DNA from 3 places in the Shewanella sp. P1-14-1 genome. Region 3 is predicted to be linked to each of the others. Evidence: predicted binding sites of a transcription regulator. Region 3 holds the regulator's gene; each other region holds the start of a gene.
The links. Region 3 encodes NrdR, which represses ribonucleotide reductase genes. Its sites were predicted from a motif close to AAACACNANATNTNGTGTTT; they were not measured.
Positions count from the first base shown of each region.

Region 1: a site for NrdR is predicted at 1,911-1,930, ahead of nrdA (class 1a ribonucleoside-diphosphate reductase subunit alpha). Genes of this name have one in related genera too.
Region 2: a site for NrdR is predicted at 2,142-2,161, ahead of nrdD (anaerobic ribonucleoside-triphosphate reductase). Genes of this name have one in related genera too.

Region 1 is NZ_LKTL01000012.1:103,647-110,523, forward strand. It holds gene ubiG (bifunctional 2-polyprenyl-6-hydroxyphenol methylase/3-demethylubiquinol 3-O-methyltransferase UbiG) at 1-397, shown strand, start outside; gene AN944_RS10565 (HAD family hydrolase) at 656-1,327, shown strand; gene nrdA (class 1a ribonucleoside-diphosphate reductase subunit alpha) at 2,135-4,423, shown strand; gene nrdB (class Ia ribonucleoside-diphosphate reductase subunit beta) at 4,480-5,610, shown strand; gene yfaE (class I ribonucleotide reductase maintenance protein YfaE) at 5,585-5,938, shown strand; gene AN944_RS10585 (LysR family transcriptional regulator) at 6,061-6,877, opposite strand, start outside.
Region 2 is NZ_LKTL01000013.1:64,824-71,700, forward strand. It holds gene nrdD (anaerobic ribonucleoside-triphosphate reductase) at 1-2,081, opposite strand, end outside; gene rssA (patatin-like phospholipase RssA) at 2,292-3,263, opposite strand; gene AN944_RS11090 (DEAD/DEAH box helicase) at 3,396-4,781, shown strand; gene AN944_RS11095 (DUF3010 family protein) at 4,861-5,298, shown strand; gene AN944_RS11100 (M48 family metallopeptidase) at 5,459-6,058, shown strand; gene AN944_RS11105 (HNH endonuclease) at 6,092-6,526, shown strand; gene AN944_RS11110 (peptidoglycan DD-metalloendopeptidase family protein) at 6,598-6,877, opposite strand, start outside.
Region 3 is NZ_LKTL01000006.1:168,724-175,600, reverse strand. It holds gene ribBA (bifunctional 3,4-dihydroxy-2-butanone-4-phosphate synthase/GTP cyclohydrolase II) at 1-379, opposite strand, end outside; gene AN944_RS06320 (riboflavin synthase) at 448-1,104, opposite strand; gene ribD (bifunctional diaminohydroxyphosphoribosylaminopyrimidine deaminase/5-amino-6-(5-phosphoribosylamino)uracil reductase RibD) at 1,191-2,330, opposite strand; gene nrdR (transcriptional regulator NrdR) at 2,401-2,850, opposite strand; gene glyA (serine hydroxymethyltransferase) at 3,027-4,283, opposite strand; gene ettA (energy-dependent translational throttle protein EttA) at 4,472-6,139, shown strand; gene AN944_RS06295 (hypothetical protein) at 6,719-6,877, shown strand, end outside.

The DNA.
Region 1 (6,877 bases), on a different contig from region 3:
GACTGCAGAAGAACACGCTGCTAACAATAGCGAAAAATATGATGTCGTAACGTGTATGGAAATGCTTGAGCACGTACCGGATCCATTATCAGTGATTCGTGCATGCTGCGATATGGTAAAACCAGATGGATTTGTTTTCTTTTCTACCATAAATAGAAATATGATGTCTTACATACAAGCGATAGTAGGCGCAGAATATGTATTAAAGATGCTGCCTGTTGGTACCCATGATCACAGTAAGTTTATTAAGCCGTCAGAATTAATCAATTTGGTCGATCAAACTGATTTAATCTGTAGAGATGCCTTAGGCATTACTCATAACCCGTTAACAGGTGTGTATAAATATACCAATAAACTTGACGTAAACTATATGATAGCGACTCAAAAAGCTGGATAAAACACACAATTCAGGTCATGTCATTGTTTAATAGTTAATGGTTAATGGTTAATGATTAAAGGACATGACCACTTATTGCCTATTAGCAGTGTTCAAAACCAGGCTAGTTGATGTTCTACACTTTTATTTAATGTCATTATTAGTCTGTTTACTTAGCTTGCTTAGTTAATCTATTTATTCGTTTGATTACTTAACCCAATATAACGTGACGTTACTCTTTCCATTATTGATAAACGAATTAAAACCTAAGGTAGTACAATGAATCAAATTAGTGCGACGGATCAGATTAAAGCAGTATTATTTGATTTGGATGGAACCTTGGCTGATACCGCACCAGATCTGGTATATGCATTAAATTTAGCCTTGCAAGAGCGCGAAATCTCCCCTAAGTCCGTCGAAGCACTACGCTATTCAGCTTCACACGGAAGTTTGGCCTTAGTAAATGCTGCTGTACCAGAGTTAAATGAATCAGAGCAAGTAAGCATTCAACAGAGTCTGCTTGAACACTATAAAAAAGTGAATGGTCAAAAAGCCTCTTTATTCGAAGGTTTAGCTTCATTTCTCACTTTACTTGAAACAAAAGCAATACCGTTTGGGGTGGTAACAAATAAACAAGCAAAGTTTACTCGTCCGTTAATTGATGCTTTAGGGCTAACTGAACGTTTAACTAGCATCGTTAGTGGCGACTCTACCCTTCACCCTAAACCTCACACTGCCCCTATGTTATTAGCAGCTCAGCAAATTAACTGTGCGCCTGCAAATATATTATACCTAGGTGATGCTGAGCGAGATCTAGTCGCAGCTAGTAATGCGGGCATGATTGGCGGCACTGCTATGTGGGGATATCTTTCAGACGATGACCAGCCAGACTTATGGCCAAGTAAAATTGTATTTAACACAGTTAACGATTTACTCCAATTTTTTGAATAACAAGAACAACTAAAATAGTACTCTTCATAAATTCAATGCTTACATGTAAATCTTAATGTAATGATGCAAAAGTGATTGGTAAATTGCTGCTTCAAATGTCGCAGTTGAAGCATCATTGACATGACTCACTTTCGATACATATCAGCAAGCCTTTAATGCCCTCACTATAGAGTTTCTTTACTAACGACTTTTCTGTACTAACGGCATTGCTGTCACTTCACTTTTTATCTCACTGTTCTAAGGATAACAGTAGTCAATTTAGTGCAATGAACTCATCAATGACACTGTACTTTATCTCATAAAGCCAAATGAAAACTCATTTTTCATTTTACGTTCAAACATCACAAAAAAAATCAAACTATTTTTATATAAAAACAATCGATCGCTGAATATTTTAGCGATCAATCTAATCACGTTAACTGTCTAAAAAAACAACGTCACGAGAAATTCAAAGGCTATTTTGCGTTAGCAGGTTAGCTTTTACTAACTTGAATGACTATCCAGAAGATATCCACAACTTATTAATCAAAATCCTACTTGCAAATGGTGACCAACCTCACTATCTTGTATGTTAGTTTTTATAAAACACCATATCTTGTGTGTGACATCAATACGAGGCACTAGCGATAAAAGCGCAGTATCTCGCTGTAACACTAGTATTTTTATCAATATTAGTTTGTTAATTGAATTTGGATGATCAACTTACAAGGGACGTATTGTGATTTATTGGCGATCGTAACGTAGTCGATAAAAAAAGATCCAATGAATAAATTACACCAATAAATATCGAATCAAGGCCTCTTTTTAATGAACAGCAATATGACAGTCACTAAACGCAGTGGCGAACGCGAAACAATCGATTTAGATAAAATCCATCGCGTAATCGAGTGGGCAGCCAAAGGCTTAAACAACGTATCAGTTTCAGAAGTAGAATTACGTTCTCACTTACAGTTTTTTGAAGGCATTCCTACAGAGGCTATTCACGAAACAATCATCAAAGCAGCAGCTGACTTAATCTCTCCAGAGTCACCAGATTACCAATTTCTTGCTGCGCGTTTAGCTGTTTTTCATCTGCGTAAAAAAGCCTTCGGTCAATTCGAGCCTCCAAAATTAATTGATCAAGTCAATCGTTTGGTTGAGTTGGGTAAGTACGACAAGCACATTATCGAAGACTACACAGCAGAAGAGTTAACTATCTTAGATAGCTACATCGACCACTGGCGTGACATGGACTTCTCATATGCTGCTGTTAAGCAACTCGAAGGGAAATACTTAGTTCAAAACCGAGTGACTAATGAAATTTACGAAAGTGCACAGTTTCTCTATATCTTGGTAGCTGCTTGCTTATTTGCTAAGTATCCAAAAGAAACACGCCTTGACTACATTAAGCGTTTCTACGATGCCGTATCGACATTTAAAATTTCACTTCCAACGCCAATCATGGCTGGTGTGCGCACCCCTACTCGTCAATTCAGTTCGTGCGTATTAATTGAATGTGACGATAGCCTTGATTCAATCAATGCGACAGCATCTTCAATTGTAAAATACGTAAGTCAACGTGCGGGTATTGGTATTAACGCAGGTCGTATTCGAGCTTTAGGTAGCCCAATCCGAGGCGGTGAAGCATTCCACACTGGTTGCTTACCGTTTTATAAATATTTCCAAACTGCGGTAAAGTCTTGCTCACAAGGCGGAGTTCGTGGCGGCGCAGCCACATTATTTTACCCATTATGGCACCTAGAGGTTGAATCACTTCTTGTGCTTAAAAATAACCGTGGTGTAGAAGATAACCGTGTTCGTCATTTAGATTACGGCGTGCAATTAAACAAATTGATGTACCAACGTTTAATTAAGTCTGAAAATATTAGCTTATTTAGCCCATCTGATGTACCTGGGTTATACGATGCATTCTTCGCTGACCAAGTAGAGTTTGAGCGCCTATATCTTCAATACGAAGCGGATAGCAGCATTCGTCGTAAAGAGATTAAAGCTGTTGAATTATTTTCATTAATGATGCAAGAACGAGCATCAACTGGCCGAATCTATATTCAAAATGTTGATCACTGTAATACTCATAGTCCATTTGACCCGCAAGTAGCGCCAATTAAACAGTCTAACCTTTGTTTAGAAATCGCTTTACCAACTAAGCCAATGCGTAACATTGAAGATCCTAATGGTGAAATTGCATTATGTACTTTATCAGCGCTTAACTTGGGTGCTATCAAAGACTTATCTGAATTAGAACCGCTTGCAGACCTAGCCGTTCGTGCATTAGATAATTTACTTGATTATCAAGATTACCCAATTATCTCTGCTCAACTGGGTTCTATGAACCGTAGAACGCTAGGTATAGGCGTTATTAACTTCGCAAATTACCTTGCGAAAAATGGCATGAAATATTCTGATGGCTCTGGTAATAACTTAACCCATAAGACATTTGAAGCGATTCAGTTCTACTTACTCAAAGCTTCTATGAACCTAGCAAAAGAGCAAGGTGCATGTCCTTTATTTAATGAAACGACTTACGCTGAAGGTGTTTTACCAATTGACACATATAAGCGTGATTTAGACAAAATCTGTGATGAACCATTACATATGGATTGGGAAGGATTACGTAGTGACATTAAAGCTCACGGCTTACGTAACTCTACTCTATCAGCATTAATGCCATCAGAAACGTCTTCGCAAATTTCTAATGCAACAAATGGCATCGAGCCGCCACGTGGCTTAATCAGCGTTAAAGCAAGTAAGGATGGGCAATTAAAGCAAGTCGTACCTGACTTTGATGAGCTAAAACATCAATATGAATTGCTGTGGAATATGCCAAATAATGATGGTTATTTACAGCTCGTTGGTATCATGCAAAAATTCGTCGACCAAGCAATTTCGGCTAACACGAACTACGATCCAACACGTTTTGACGGTCAAAAAGTACCGATGAAAACTTTGCTGAAAGATCTATTAACAGCCTATAAACTTGGTGTTAAAACACTTTACTACCACAACACCCGTGATGGAGCATCAGACAACCTTGACGACATTACCGTCGTTGAGAAAGAAGATGATGGCTGTGCAGGCGGCGCTTGTAAGATTTAATTCAACAATTTGCATTTAAATGCGGGGACTTATCCCCGCTTTTTTAGGATATATAAATGGCTTATTCTACTTTTTGTCAAACACCAAATAATCCGATGAACGAACCTATGTTCATGGGACAGTCAGTTAACGTTGCTCGTTATGATCAACAAAAATATGAAGTTTTTGAAAAGCTAATTGAAAAGCAATTATCTTTTTTCTGGCGCCCAGAAGAAGTAGACGTAAGCAAAGACAAAATTGATTACCAAGGTTTACCAGAACATGAAAAACACATTTTCATTTCAAACCTTAAGTACCAAACATTATTAGATTCTATTCAAGGTCGCTCACCGAATGTGGCGTTATTACCGTTAGTATCGTTACCTGAATTAGAAACATGGATTGAAACTTGGTCTTTTTCAGAAACAATTCACTCGCGTTCTTATACCCACATTATTCGTAATATTGTTAATGATCCGTCTGTCGTATTTGATGATATCGTGGTGAATAAAGAAATTTTAAAACGTGCAGGTGATATTGCTCAATACTACGATGATTTAATTGAACTGACCCAAGTGCTTAATTTACATGGTGAAGGAACACATCTGGTTAACGGTAAAGAAATCACTGTTAGTCCACGTATCCTTAAAAAGTCTCTGTATTTATGCATGATGTCTGTAAATGCATTAGAAGCGATTCGTTTTTATGTCAGTTTTGCATGTTCATTTGCTTTTGCTGAACGTAAATTAATGGAAGGCAATGCGAAAATTATTCGTTTAATTGCCCGTGATGAAGCCTTACATTTAAATAGCACTCAGCATATTCTTAATATTATGCAAGGCGGCAAAGATGATCCTGAAATGGGTGAAATTGCCAAAGAGTGTCACGATCAAGCCTACGACATTTTTTATAAAGCAGCAGAGCAAGAGAAAGAATGGGCTAAATACTTATTCAAAGACGGTTCAATGATCGGTTTAAATGAGCAAATTTTATGTCAGTACGTTGAGTACATTACTAACCAACGTATGAAAGCCGTTAACTTGCCTCAACCCTATGCTGAACAAACTAACCCGTTACCATGGATGAAAAACTGGCTTGAAAGTGATGCTGTACAAGTGGCACCACAAGAAGTTGAAGTCTCATCTTACTTAGTTGGTCAAATTGATTCGGCCGTTGACAGCGATGAGTTTTCTGACTTTGACCTATAAGCCCAACTTCAAAAAAGCACCTATTGTTAGTTTAAATGGTGAGCCAGTGTTGTTGTTTAATCAACAGCAACACACCTTACTAGATGTACTCGAGATAAAAAAAGTAAATATCTTTTCTGAGTGCAGAAATGGTTTTTGCGGTTCGTGTAAAACTCGTATCAATAAAGGTTCAGTGACTTATATTTCTGAACCTTTGGTCGAACTAGAAGCTGATGAATGCTTGCCTTGTTGCTGTGTACCTGAGACGAACCTAGATCTCGATCTCACTACAGATGAACCAAGTAACCTTTATGTTCAGCATAACAAAACACTGATTACACTCGATTAAATATGAAACGAACCTTCTCGTTCGTTTCAATTTTCAATAGCAAGTATTCGTTTTTACCGATTATCTCATCACCGTAATAATCCAAATATCAACAAAAAAGTCGCTAAGATAAATAGTTAACCCTAATTTTTGTTCTTTTTAGCCTCAAGAAACATAGCTTCAAGTTCAGCAAACATCCAATTCATAATATTGCCAGCACCTTTGTCTCGTCGTTTAACTAACCCCATTTCAATCAACAATGATTCGGGTATATGGTAAGTGCTCAACTCTTTTATTTCACCTGAATACCACTGAGAACCGGCAATATGTTCTGGAACCAACGCCCAACCCAAGCCACGAGTAACAAGGGATGTCATGTAATAGTAACTGTCAACATGCCAACAATTTGCAGATATGGGTTTACTTGCAGTTTGCAAGTCACAAATTACCAGTTGTCGATATTCATTTAGCTGCGATATGTTTGGAACCGGGATATCTGCTAATGGATGATCAACCGATACGATAAGAGATTGATGAAAGCTATCAATAGTAAAAAACTCTAGACGTTCACAAAGTTGCTCGCCTTGAAATAACACACCTAAGTCCGCTTTTCCAATATCTACCCAATGGGCAATATCATCCCTTGAGCCATTTAAAATAGTGAGTTTCAACAATGGAAAAGTCTCAGCCGTTTTATCAAAAAAAACTTCGAAAGTAGAAATTGGGACAGCTTCGTCAATCGCAATGGTTAATGCTAATTCGTTATTTGTTTGAACTGACATTGCTCTTGAGTTTAAACGCTCACACTGCGCAATCACGGCTTTAGCTTCAATTAATAACTGTTCCCCCTGCTCTGTTAGCACAGGTAAACGGTGGCTACGATCAAATAGCTTAAAGCCTAAATCAATTTCTAAATTTGAAATTGCCGTACTGACTCTTGATTGCGCTTTACCTAAATCA
Region 2 (6,877 bases), on a different contig from region 3:
CCATGGTTAAACGGTCTGGCATCTGGGCTACCTAAGTAACCACATACTCGACGAGTTACTGACACTCTACTTGGCTCATGGTTGCCACATTTAGGACAGACAAAGCCTTTACTTGTACAGTTAAACTCACCAACAAAGCCGCAATCATAACATTCATCAATAGGTGTATTGGTACCGTAGTATGGCACTCGGCTATAGCTGTAATCCCAAACGTTTTCTAATGCTTCAACGTTATGTTGCATATTAGGGAACTCGCCATAACAAATAAATCCACCGTTTGTTAGCTCAGGATATGGCAATTCAAAGTCAATTTTATCGTATGGGTTTACTTTCTTTTCCACATCTAAATGGAAACTATTGGTGTAATAGCCTTTATCTGTCACACCTTCAACCACACCAAACTGTTTTGCATCCAACTGGCAAAAACGGCTGCATAGATTTTCGCTTGGCGTGCTGTATAAACTAAAGCCATAACCTGTTTCAGCCTTCCACGACTCCGTGGCACGCTTCATAACATTAATAATTTCAACGGCTTTAGTACGCAGTAGCTCACTATCAAATACATGCTCTTCTGTGCCGTAAAGAGCATTAATTGTCTCATGAAGTCCGATATAACCTAATGAAATAGACGCACGACCATTTTTGAAGATTTCAGAAATATCATCATCAGCTTTTAAACGAACACCACATGCGCCTTCCATATATAAGATTGGCGCTACGCGGGCCTTAACCCCCACAAGACGAGCAATACGAGTATCTAACGCTTTACGTGCTAAAGTCATTCTCTCATCAAGTAATGCAAAGAAGGCTTTTTCATCGCCTTTAGCTTCGATTGCGATTCTAGGTAAGTTAAGGCTAACCACACCTAAATTATTACGGCCTTCATGAATTAACTCGCCATTCTCTTCATATGTACCTAAGAAAGAGCGACAGCCCATTGGCGTTTTAAACGAACCAGTAACACGTTCAACTTGCTCGTAATTTAAAATATCAGGGTACATGCGCATCGTGGCACATTCTAAAGCCAGCTTTTTAATATCGTAATTACTGTCAGCCGCTTTATGGTTTACGCCATCACGAATGGCAAATACAAGTTTTGGGAACACCGCGGTTTTACGGTTTTTACCAAGGCCTGCCATACGTACTGTTAGTATCGACTTTTGAATTAAGCGTGACTCCCAGCTGGTACCTAGACCAAAACCAAACGTCACAAACGGAGTCTGACCATTAGCAGTGTGCAGAGTGTTCACTTCATATTCTAATGACTGGAATGCGTCATGACATTCTTTTTCAGTTTGCGCCATAGCAAATGCTTCCACATCGCTCACGCCCCACTCTTTACCAATCACCAATTGTTTCTGGTAACTCTTTTGCACAAATTCCGCTAACACTTCATCGATACGGTTAATCGTTGTGCCGCCGTAAATATGGCTAGCAACTTGGGCAATAATCTGCGCAGTGACCGCTGTGGCAGTTGAAATTGATTTTGGTGTATCAATTTCGGCATTACCCATTTTAAAGCCATGGGTCATCATGCCTGCTAAATCAATTAACATGCAGTTAAACATCGGGAAGAAAGGCGCATAATCTAAATCATGATAATGCAGTTGACCCGATTCATGAGCAGCTACAATGTCTTTTGGTAACAAGTGTGATTTAGCATAATGCTTGGCTACAATACCCGCGAGTAAGTCGCGTTGTGTAGGAATAACTTTAGCGTCTTTATTAGCATTTTCGTTCAAAATTGAGCTATCACTTTGCTCAACTAACCCACGAATTTCACAGTTAAGTTTACTTTTTGCTTCACGGCAAATATCACGATCGTGACGGTATTCAATATAATGACGTGCAACCTCTTTATGAGGCCCTTCCATTAATAGATTTTCCACTAAATCTTGTAAATGGTGAATTTGTACTTCTTCTTCGTTCGCGACTTGATTTCGGATTACACCCGCAATGGTAGCGGCGTAATCAACATCAGCATGACCTGTAGCCGTCGCCATTGCAGCAACGATGGCATCCCTAATTCTAGACTCATCAAATACAGTCCGACAACCGTCCCTTTTAATTACTACAGGCATTACTTTTACTCCATTTATGCACAGGATATAAACACTATATATCCACAACAAGAAACCAATAAACACTAGATATGGTGTATTAAGCTATAACGAAGACTAGAAATCTATGATCTGGATCATAGTTTGATGAGGGGAAGTGAAATGAAAAATATTACTGCCAAGCTCTGCACTATTTGGCAAAACAGAGCTTGACCGAGTAATTGAAAAACGTTATCGCCCTAAAGCAGAGTTGATTAAATGAGCAGTTTGACGCACAGACTGCCTGCCAGCTTCAATGGCTTCTGCCGCACGATGAAACTCCATGGTGCCTATATCAGCAAGCTGAGGAACTAAGCAAACATCAGGTGGATCGCCCATCAGTCTGGCACGTTTATGGCGCTGCTCTAGAATATCCATTGACTGAGACATCACTGCAATCATGCCTGGGTGGGATTTAGTCGACATCGAAAACTTCTCTGAAAAGCTAGCAATGTACTCTTTACCTTTACCCAGAATATCCATAAAAGCAGAGTCTGGCTCTTTGCCTTCTTGTTGTTGTTTTTCTAACGCTGTAGGAGCACGGCTTTTCATCTGTTGTGGCAACATATGCATACTGTTACGGCGATGGCCGTTTAAATCAACAGCAATGACCACATCAACTCCCATCGCACGACACATTGATACTGGAACAGGATTCACCACAGCGCCGTCGACTAGCCATCTGTCTTCTAGTTGAACAGGTGGTAAAAAACCTGGCATTGAACATGATGCTCTAACAGCGTGTCGTAAATCCCCTTCTTTAAACCAAATTTCTTGTCCGGAGTATAAATCAGTTGCCACCGCTGAGAATGGTTTTTTCAGTTGTTCAATTTTTAGCTCACCAATTCGGCCAGCCAGCACATCAAAAACTTTTTCACCGCTTATCAGCCCGCCTTTACGCCAGCTTAAATCCATCAGACCTAAAACATCCCAACTGGAAAAACCACGCACCCACGCTTCTAGCTCATCAAGATGATCATTGGCATACGCTGCACCTACCAATGCACCAACTGAACATCCTGCAATTTTATCTGGATGTATTCCCATTTCAGCCAGTTCTTTCAACACACCGATATGGGCCCAACCTTTAGCTGCGCCACTACCCAGTGCCACACCGACTCTTAATGGTTTATTTACCGCAGGCTCATTTTCATGCTCCGACATCTTTTACATCCCTTGTAGCTTAATTTGACTCAATTAATCTTATAAACTCAGCATAACTGAGCCTTTAGCTGTTGGCTATCGCCTAGCATACACGTTATAATATCTGGCTATCATTTTTTAGGGGATTTACCTTTGTTATTTACCGATTTTTCTTTAGACAAACGCTTACTTGAAAGTCTAAAGCATATGGGCATTTCTGAGCCAACCGAAATTCAGCAGCAAGCCCTGCCAATTGCCTTAGCAGGTAAAGATTTAATGGCATCTTCAAAAACCGGTTCAGGTAAAACCTTGGCGTTTTTGTTACCCGCTCTTCAGCGTGTTATTTCAACAAAAGCGCTTTCTAAAAAAGACCCTCGTGTGTTGATATTACTACCGACAAGGGAATTGGCTCAGCAAGTATACGGTCAATTACGTTTATTAGTGGCAAATACCCAGTATAAAGCGGTCAGTATTTTAGGAGGGGAAAACTTTAATGATCAAGCTAAATCGTTATCTCGTGACCCTCACTTTATTGTGGCTACACCCGGGCGTATCGCTGATCACTTAGAGCAACGTCATCTTTACTTAAATGGCTTAGAGCTCCTTATTCTTGATGAAGCCGACCGAATGCTTGATTTAGGTTTTGCGCCGCAATTAAAAGCCATTAACGAAGCTGCAGATCACAAACGTCGACAAACATTAATGTTTTCAGCCACGTTAGATCATGACCATATTAATGATATTGCTGCCACATTACTTAAAACGCCGAGCCATGTCGCCATTGGGGCATCTCATAACGAGCATAAAGACATTCAGCAACGTGTGTATTTAGTTGACCACTTAGATCATAAGCAAGCCCTATTGCAGCACATTCTCAAAACCGAGCAGCATAAACAGGTCATCATATTTACAGCGACGCGTGCTGATACCGACCGATTAGCTAAATTACTTGCTGAGCAAGGATTGGAAACTGCCGCATTAAGTGGTGACTTAAACCAATCAGCTCGTAATCAGATCATGGACAAATTTAGCCGTGGTCAGCAGAAAATATTAGTTACAACGGATGTCGCCTCTCGTGGCCTAGATTTATTAAACGTGTCATTAGTGATTAACTTTGACATGCCTAAATTTGCCGAAGAATACGTCCATCGCATTGGCCGTACAGGTCGAGCAGGTGCTAAAGGTGATGCGATTTCTTTAGTCGGTCCTAAAGACTGGGACAGCTTTAAGAAAATCCAAGTATTTTTACGCAAGAATTTCGACTTTTCGACCATAGAGGGTCTTGAAGGAAAATTTAAAGGGTTAAAAGATAAGCCAAAAACGGGTAACAAAAATACCAAGGCCAATGACCCTAAAGCTGCCAATAAAAAGCGTAACACGGCTAAAAAGCCTAAAATTGCACCTAAACGGGATAAACGCTTTATTACTGGCGTCGATATTGGTGATGCGCCAATGCGTCGTAAAGCTAAGCCAGCCAAAATTGTTGAAAACGACAACAGCATTGTTGAAGACAATGAACACGAGCTTGGCGAAGAGTAAACCTCATTAAAACATCATGCTGTTTTAACAGCAAATCGGCATGATAAAGATTTAAACCAGATTAACAGTAAGGTGAAACATGAAAATTTGTGGTGTGGAATTAAAAGGTGGCGAAGCCATCATTAGCTTATTAACTTACGAAGTGGAAACATTCAACGTACCTGAGTGTCGTCAAATTTCTTTCAGCATTTCAAAATCAGCTGAAACAGAATCAATCCGTGAGTTTCACTTTGCTTTCCACAAATTAATGGAAGATTACAAAGTAGATGAAATTGTCATCATTGAACGTGAGCAAAAAGGTAAGTTCGCCGGCTCTGCGACCAGTTTTAAACTCGAAACCGCTATTCAAATCACTGACTTGCCTGTTGGCATAATTAGCCCTGTTATTATCAAAGAAGAGCTTAAGCGTAATCCGCCTCAAGCAGATTTAGATACTTTAGGTCTAAAGCGTGTTCAGCTGCCAGCATTTGAAGCCGCTTACGCACAGCAAAATCGTCGTATGTACGGTAAAGTCTAAGCTCTAGACAAATTTGCGAGCCTACCTGTTAACTTAACAAACACGTTAATTATCAATGGGTAGGCTTCATAATTAGAACACCCTATTCCCCCCTATCAAGCGAGCTAACTCAATGAGCTCAAACAAACCTGCTAAATCGCCTCGAAAAGCACCTCCCCAAATGCCCGTTAAGGTAAGTTCTGCAAAAGTGGCAGCCGCAAGAGATACCCTGGCAAGCTTAGTTACCAGTAAAGATGTAAAAGCCAAACAGCAACAAGAGGGGCAGCTTAAATACATCAAAGGCTACTCAGCCAACACGATTGAACAAGTTAAACAACATATTGCCAACGATACCCTCGGCAGGCTTTTACTAAATCGCTACCCAAGGATCCATGATATTCGCACTGATAAAGCGTTATATGACTATGCGATGGGATATAAACAGGCTTATCTAAAACAATCAGATCCTTTGTCAAAGGTCATTTTTGATGAAAAAATCAGTTTAAGCCATCAAGCGTTAGGTCTTCATACCTATGCTAACCGTGTACAGGGCAGTAAAGTTAAAGCTAAAAATGAAATTCGGATTTCATCAAAACTTAAGTTTATCCCTGAGCCATTATTGAGAATGGTGGTCGTGCATGAACTTGCACACCTAAGAGAAAAAGAGCACAACAAAGCCTTTTACCAACTCTGTGAATATATGACAGCGGATTATCATCAACTTGAGTTAGATTTACGATTATTATTGACATGTATTGAGTTAGGCAAGTCACCGTATTAATCTGATTAAATAATAAAGTATTGGAGGGTTATCATGTATGTAGCAACCTATAGAGGTGAAGGGCGCAGAACCAAGCATTATAAATCAGAAAAGGCTGCACTAAAGTCTATCCGTTCCTGGTTAAAAAAACATAGTCAACAGGGGTATTCTGTCGGGTTAATGGGGCCTGACATTTCCCCAACTGAATACCATGAGTGGGAAGTGATACCATTTGATGAACCCAAAATACTTTCGTTTTATAACAGCAAAAAATGGAATGACTTAAAAGCTGAGGCTTTTGAGCGATACGGAAATAAATGTGCCTGTTGCGGCCGCTCTCCTGAACATAATGTCATTATGCATGTAGACCATATTAAACCTCGATCAAAGCATCCAGAACTCGAATTAGACATAAACAACCTACAAATTCTTTGCGAGCACTGTAATACAGGTAAATCCGACAAGTTTGAAACAGACTGGAGAACATAAAAAACCACTTTTAATATCGAATTAAAAGTGGTTTATATTGGATTAATACAGAGGTCTTAACCCTGTAAAGATTAACCTAGATCCATCATCATTTTTTTACTGCTGACCAATTGTTTAAATTGGTCCATTTGATTTTTAGGCAGTACCGAAGCTTCAACAATACTTACTCGCATTGGATCTGCTGGTCGACCGTTCACGTGAAACTCGTAATGTAAATGTGGTCCTGTCACTCGCCCTGTATTACCTGTTAAACCAATAACTTGACCGCGTTTAACCCGCTGACCTTTGCGCACAAGAAACTTAGATAAATGTAAGTAGCGGGTTCTCACATTGTTATCATGCTCGATAACG
Region 3 (6,877 bases):
TATGCCCAGGCTGAACTAAGTCAGCGGCTTTAGCATCTTTTGCAACAGCCGCCTGAACTGTAACAGCACGATCATGAGCTGAAATACCTGTTGTTACACCTGTTGCAGCTTCAATTGATACAGTAAAGTTTGTCGAAAACTGTGCATTATTATTAGTTACCATTAAAGGTAAATTTAACTGCATACAGCGCTCTTTGGTCATCGTTTGGCAAATCAATCCACGACCATAGGTCGCCATAAAGTTAATTGCCTCAGGCGTCACCTTTTCGGCCGCCATGATAAGATCGCCTTCATTCTCTCTATCTTCATCGTCCATCAAGATAACCATTTTACCCTGACGAATATCTTCGATGATCTCTTCTATACTGTGTAGTGCCATGTTAAGACCTTTATGTTTAGTTTTCTATATCAGCAACATAGGCTAAATATATTCGGGTATTCTATTTTCTATCGCATAAATCCGGCGTTGGCTAGCATTTCCATAGTGATGCCGCCTTCGGATTTTGTGGCTTTTTCAGCGTTCATCAAGCGCTCTAAATAACGTGCAATTAAATCCACTTCGATGTTGACCATACTGCCGGCTTGCAAAGCCAACAAGGTCGTTTCTTCGGCTGTATGTGGCACAATCGTTAACCTAAAACGATGCCCATCAATTTCGTTAACTGTTAAGCTAACTCCGTCAATGGTTATTGAGCCTTTATGAGCGATATATCGAGATAAGTCTTCTGGTGCGAGTAACCAGAACTCGATGGCTTTTCCGCGCACATTTCGTTGCTCAACCCTTGCAATGCCATCAACATGCCCGCTTACCATATGGCCGCCTAAACGCGTCGTTGGCATCACCGCTTTTTCAAGGTTAACCTTTTGTCCGACTTTATAATCAGCAAAACCAGTTAGTGCGACAGTTTCAGCTGAAATATCTGCAACATAACCATCAGGTAAACATTGTACAACCGTTAAACACACACCATTGGTTGCAATACTATCTCCTAGTTTGACATCAGATAAATCCAAACTACCACTAGCAACATTTAAACGAATATCATCGCCTTTGCGATCAATTTTTCTTAATGTGCCTAGGGCTTCAATAATGCCGGTAAACATAAATACTCACTTGTTATCTTATTCAATATTATTTAACAGTGTTCGTTGCCTAATACCGTTTAAATAATGGCAAAAAATCTTGTTGCTTATAGAGCAAATATCATTCTTAGATCTGCACCGACTCGACGCGTATCGTTAAGTTGTATTTTAGGGATATCTGACATGGCTTGGTAATCATCAAGCTGGACTAAATTACGACCTTGGCTACCCAGTAACTTCATCGCTTGATATAAATACAATTCATCACCTAAGCCTTGTTTGATGACACTACCCGCTAATGTTGCTCCAGCCTCTACGAGAACCGTATTGCATTGCTTACCTAAATAAGTAAATAACGCATGTAAATCAACGCGTCCATCATCATTTGCACCAATAGTGATACAACTAACATGATTGTTAAATCTTTCTCTCACTTCTGCGGGGTATTCCACACATGAAACCAACAGTATAGGAGACGCTATTTCAAACAGTGCAAAGTCATTTGTTAGCCTAGCTTTACTATCTAGAATAACCCTTAATGGTTGTTTAATTTCATTTGCTGCTAAATGCTCTTTTACACTGCCTAATTCTTCATAACGGACATTCATCGAAGGATTGTCAGCAAGTACCGTTTCTACACCAGTAATAATGGCGCATTGTCGAGCACGTAACTTTTGCACATCCGCTCGAGCTTCAGGTCCTGTAATCCATTTAGACACCCCATTAGACAATGCCGTTTTGCCATCAATACTGGCAGCAAGCTTAATGGTAACAAGTGGCAAGCCAGTGAGCATTCGCTTAGTAAACCCAAGATTAAGTTGTTTGGCTTGCTCGGTTAATAATCCCACTTCAACCTCAATTCCCGCTTCTTGTAGCATCCGAATACCATTACCTGCCACTTGCGGGTTGGCATCAACCTCAGCAATAACAACCCTTTTTATCCCCGCACTTATTAACGCTAATGCGCAAGGAGGGGTTCGGCCATAATGACTGCATGGTTCAAGGGTGACATAGGCAGTGGCTTGGCTTAATTTATCTTGCTGCTGAGTGGTTTGTACTGCATTTAAAGCGTGAATTTCAGCGTGCGGACCACCCGCTTTAATATGATAACCTTGACCAATAATCTGCTCGCCAACGGCAATCACACAGCCTACATTTGGATTAGGCCGAGTTGTATAACGTCCTTTTTCTGCTAATGAAATTGCCAGACTCATCATTGAAATATCAAGGATAGACCACTGAGACATAAAAACCTTCTTGATTGCACCAAAACGATAAAAAGCAATATTTTGCTAGCGGCAAGTAATGATAAAGCGGTTACTTTTGTAACTTAGCGATTGCTTCACCAAATTGAGACACATCTTCAAATGCACGGTAAACAGAAGCAAAGCGAATATAGGCAACCTTATCAAGCACCATTAACTGCTCCATCATTAAGTTACCGATCATAGCAGAGTCAATTTCTCGTTCGCCTGTCGCACGAAGCGTGGATTTTATTTTTGTTAACGCTTGCTCAATTTGATCCATAGAAACAGGGCGTTTTTCAACTGCTCTGAGCATACCGCCACGAAGTTTCTCTTCATCAAATGGCTGACGAGTACCATCTTGTTTGATCACTCTAGGCATCACCAGCTCAGCACCTTCAAAGGTCGTAAAGCGTTCATGGCACTCTGTACATTCCCGGCGACGACGTACTTGGTGGCCATCAGCCACAAGTCGAGAGTCAATCACTTTAGTATCTGTCGCGCTACAAAATGGGCAATGCATATTCGCTCCTGAAATTAAAAAGAAAATGGCTGTAAGTACTCGGTACTTACAGCCATTAAAGTTTATCCTATTTACTTTATAAGGTTAACCTTATCGATAAGATTATCCTGCCAAGATAAATTGAATAAAGCCAGTCTTACTCAATCACGTTCCTGTTACAGAACACTTGAAAGGTATTAACCGTAAACAGGGAACTTAGCACATAATTCAAGCACTTGATTCTTCACACGCTCAATCGTGGCTTCATTATTAATATCGTCAAGTACATCACACATCCAGTTGGTTAACTCAACTGATTCAGTTTCAGTAAAACCACGGCGTGTAATTGCAGGAGAACCAATACGTAAACCTGAAGTCACAAACGGTGAACGTGGATCATTTGGCACCGAGTTTTTGTTCACTGTGATGTTAGCTTTGCCTAAGGCAGCATCAGCATCTTTACCAGTCATATCTTTGCTGATTAAATCAAGCAGGAATAAGTGGTTATCAGTGCCGCCAGATACCACATCATAGCCACGTTCGATAAAGGTTTTAGCCATCACTTTAGCGTTGGCAACAACTTGCTCTTGGTAAGTCGTAAACTCTGGATCTAATGCTTCTTTAAATGCAACGGCTTTAGCTGCAATAACGTGCATTAATGGACCACCTTGGCCGCCAGGGAATACTGCTGAATTTAGTTTTTTATAGATATCTTCATCGTTTGATGCAGATAAAATTAATCCACCACGAGGACCGGCAAGTGTTTTGTGTGTCGTCGTTGTCACTACGTGTGCATGTGGTAACGGGTTCGGATAGATACCAGCAGCAACAAGACCTGCAACGTGGGCCATATCAACAAATAAGTAAGCACCTACTTTGTCAGCGATTTCGCGGAATTTACCCCAATCGATAATGCCAGAGTATGCAGAGAAACCAGCAATAATCATTTTAGGCTTATGTTCAACAGCTAAACGCTCAACTTCTGCATAATCGATTTTGCCAGTCGTTTCATCGATACCGTACTGAACCGCATTGTATAATTTGCCTGAAAAGCTCACATGAGACCCGTGAGTCAAGTGACCACCGTGTGCCAGGCTCATACCTAAAACGGTGTCACCACCTTGTAAAAGCGCCATGAAAACAGCTGAGTTTGCCTGAGAACCAGAATGCGGCTGAACGTTAGCGTATGTTGCGCCGAACAACTCTTTAGCACGTGAAATAGCTAATTCTTCAGCAATATCAACATGCTCACAACCACCATAGTAACGCTTACCAGGGTAACCTTCTGCGTACTTATTGGTTAACTGAGAACCTTGTGCTTCAAGAACACGTGGGCTGGTATAGTTTTCTGATGCGATTAATTCAATGTGCTCTTCTTGGCGACGAGTCTCATCTTCAATGGCTTGAAACAGTTGTGGATCGTAATCCGCGATATTCATAGCTTTCTTTAGCATTGGTGTCTCCAACAGCAGTTCTTATATATAGGGTTGCGCGGTATTCTACTCTGCTCTGCGTCACAATCCCAGCATTTAGAACATGAATTTCATTGGAAATTATCTTTAATTTGATTAATCCAAAATTTGAGTTAAACAAAAAATAAAGTAGAATTATCATCATCATTGGTCACTAAAGAACCTTAAAAATGGCTCAATTTGTCTATAGTATGCTGCGGGTAGGAAAGATTGTTCCGCCTAAAAAACAAATCCTCAAAGATATTTCACTTAGTTTTTTCCCTGGCGCCAAAATTGGTGTACTTGGTTTAAATGGTTCTGGTAAATCAACTTTGCTAAAAATCATGGCAGGTTTAGATACCGAAATCGAAGGTGAAGCACGTCCGATGCAGGACCTAAAAATTGGTTACCTGCCACAAGAACCTAAGCTTGATGAATCACAAACAGTTCGTGAAGCAATTGAAGAAGCAGTCAGTGAGGCTAAGAACGCGCTGACTCGTCTGGATGAAGTTTACGCACTTTATGCTGAACCCGACACCGACTTTGATGCATTAGCAAAAGAGCAAGGTGAGCTTGAAGCAATTATTCAGTCTCAAGATGCTCATAACCTAGATGTTATTTTAGACCGAGCAGCTAACGCATTACGCTTACCTGATTGGGATGAAAAAATCGAAGTGCTATCAGGTGGTGAACGTCGCCGTGTCGCAATTTGTCGCTTACTACTTGAAAAGCCAGACATGTTGTTACTTGACGAACCAACTAACCACTTGGATGCTGAATCTGTTGCGTGGCTTGAACGTTTCTTACAAGATTATACTGGCACCGTAGTTGCGATTACCCATGATAGATACTTCTTGGATAATGCTGCGGGTTGGATTTTAGAACTTGACCGTGGTGAAGGTATTCCTTGGGAAGGTAACTACTCATCTTGGCTTGAGCAAAAAGATGCACGTCTACAACAAGAGTCTGCAACTGAAAGCGCCCGCCAAAAAACCATTCAAAAAGAATTAGAATGGGTACGCCAAGGCAGTAAAGGTCGTCAATCTAAAGGCAAAGCCCGTATGGCTCGCTTTGAAGAATTGAACACCAACGACTATCAAAAGCGTAACGAAACTAATGAATTGTTCATTCCACCAGGGCCTCGTTTAGGTGACAAAGTAATTGAGGTTAATAACTTAACTAAGTCTTATGGCGATCGAGTGTTGATTGATGACTTAAGTTTCTCAATTCCTAAAGGTGCGATTGTCGGTATTATCGGTGCAAACGGTGCGGGTAAATCAACATTATTTAAAATGATTTCAGGCGCTGAACAACCTGATAGCGGCAGCATCGAAGTGGGTGAATCAGTACAAATTGCTTCGGTTGAGCAATTCCGTGATTCAATGAACGACAAGAATACCGTCTGGCAGGAAATCTCAGATGGACAAGATATCATGCGTATCAACAACACAGAGATCCCAAGTCGTGCTTACGTTGGGCGCTTTAACTTCCGTGGTGGCGATCAGCAAAAAATCATTGGTACCTTATCTGGTGGTGAACGTAACCGTGTTCATTTAGCCAAACTGCTACAAGCAGGTGGTAACGTACTCCTACTCGATGAACCAACCAATGACTTAGATGTTGAAACACTGCGTGCGCTAGAAGAGGCGTTATTAGAGTTCCCTGGTTGTGCCATGGTTATCTCTCATGACCGTTGGTTCTTAGACAGAATCGCCACTCACATTTTAGATTATCGTGATGAAGGTCAAGTTAACTTCTATGAAGGAAACTACACTGAATACACGGCCTGGTTGAAAGAACACCTTGGTACTGAAGCCATTGAGCCACATCGTTTAAAGTACAAGCGTATTGCTAAATAGTCACAGGATTATCATTATCTGATTCTGACTAAAATTAATCACTTAATAATAGCCTTAGTCAGTTGATTGTATTGCCATTATAAAAGTCCTATTGATGGTGAAACTCGTTAATTCGAGTTTTCACTTTAAATAGGACTTTTTTATGTTTACCCGCAATTACTTTCACTAATCGCTAAAATAACCACTTACCTATAAAGGCAGTCATAAAAATGACGACTGTCTGAAAACCTGCAATTTGTTAAATTTATAAATGCCTCATGGTTAACTTACTCTGTTGAGCTCATTCACTCGCGTTAACAACATAACTAACATAGCCAACAAAAACTTGGTTCTTTAAAGAACATTAACAATAACTTAAGCACAAGAGGATAAAGCAACATCAGGTATAATAAGGTAACAATATATCAGTCAAACCGCCCTGCTGTTGGCTTGTTGTAAAAAAGCGTCAAAAAACCACAATCTATTTGTAAAGACAAATTAACTTAAGTACTATAAAATTATTGACGGATTATTTTACTGTTGACCAGTTGCAGTAGCACAAGGCTATGCACGAACAATTACACAAAAATGGAGGAATCAGTGAGATATAGTCGAATTACTTTTATTTTATTATGTTTTTATGCCAGCAGCTCATTTGGTTTAGAGATTATTTCGAGTAGCGAAACCCAAAAACTACAAGAAATTGAGCAAAAGTATAATATTGATGATTTACTCATTTCTGCCAACGATAAATTGTCA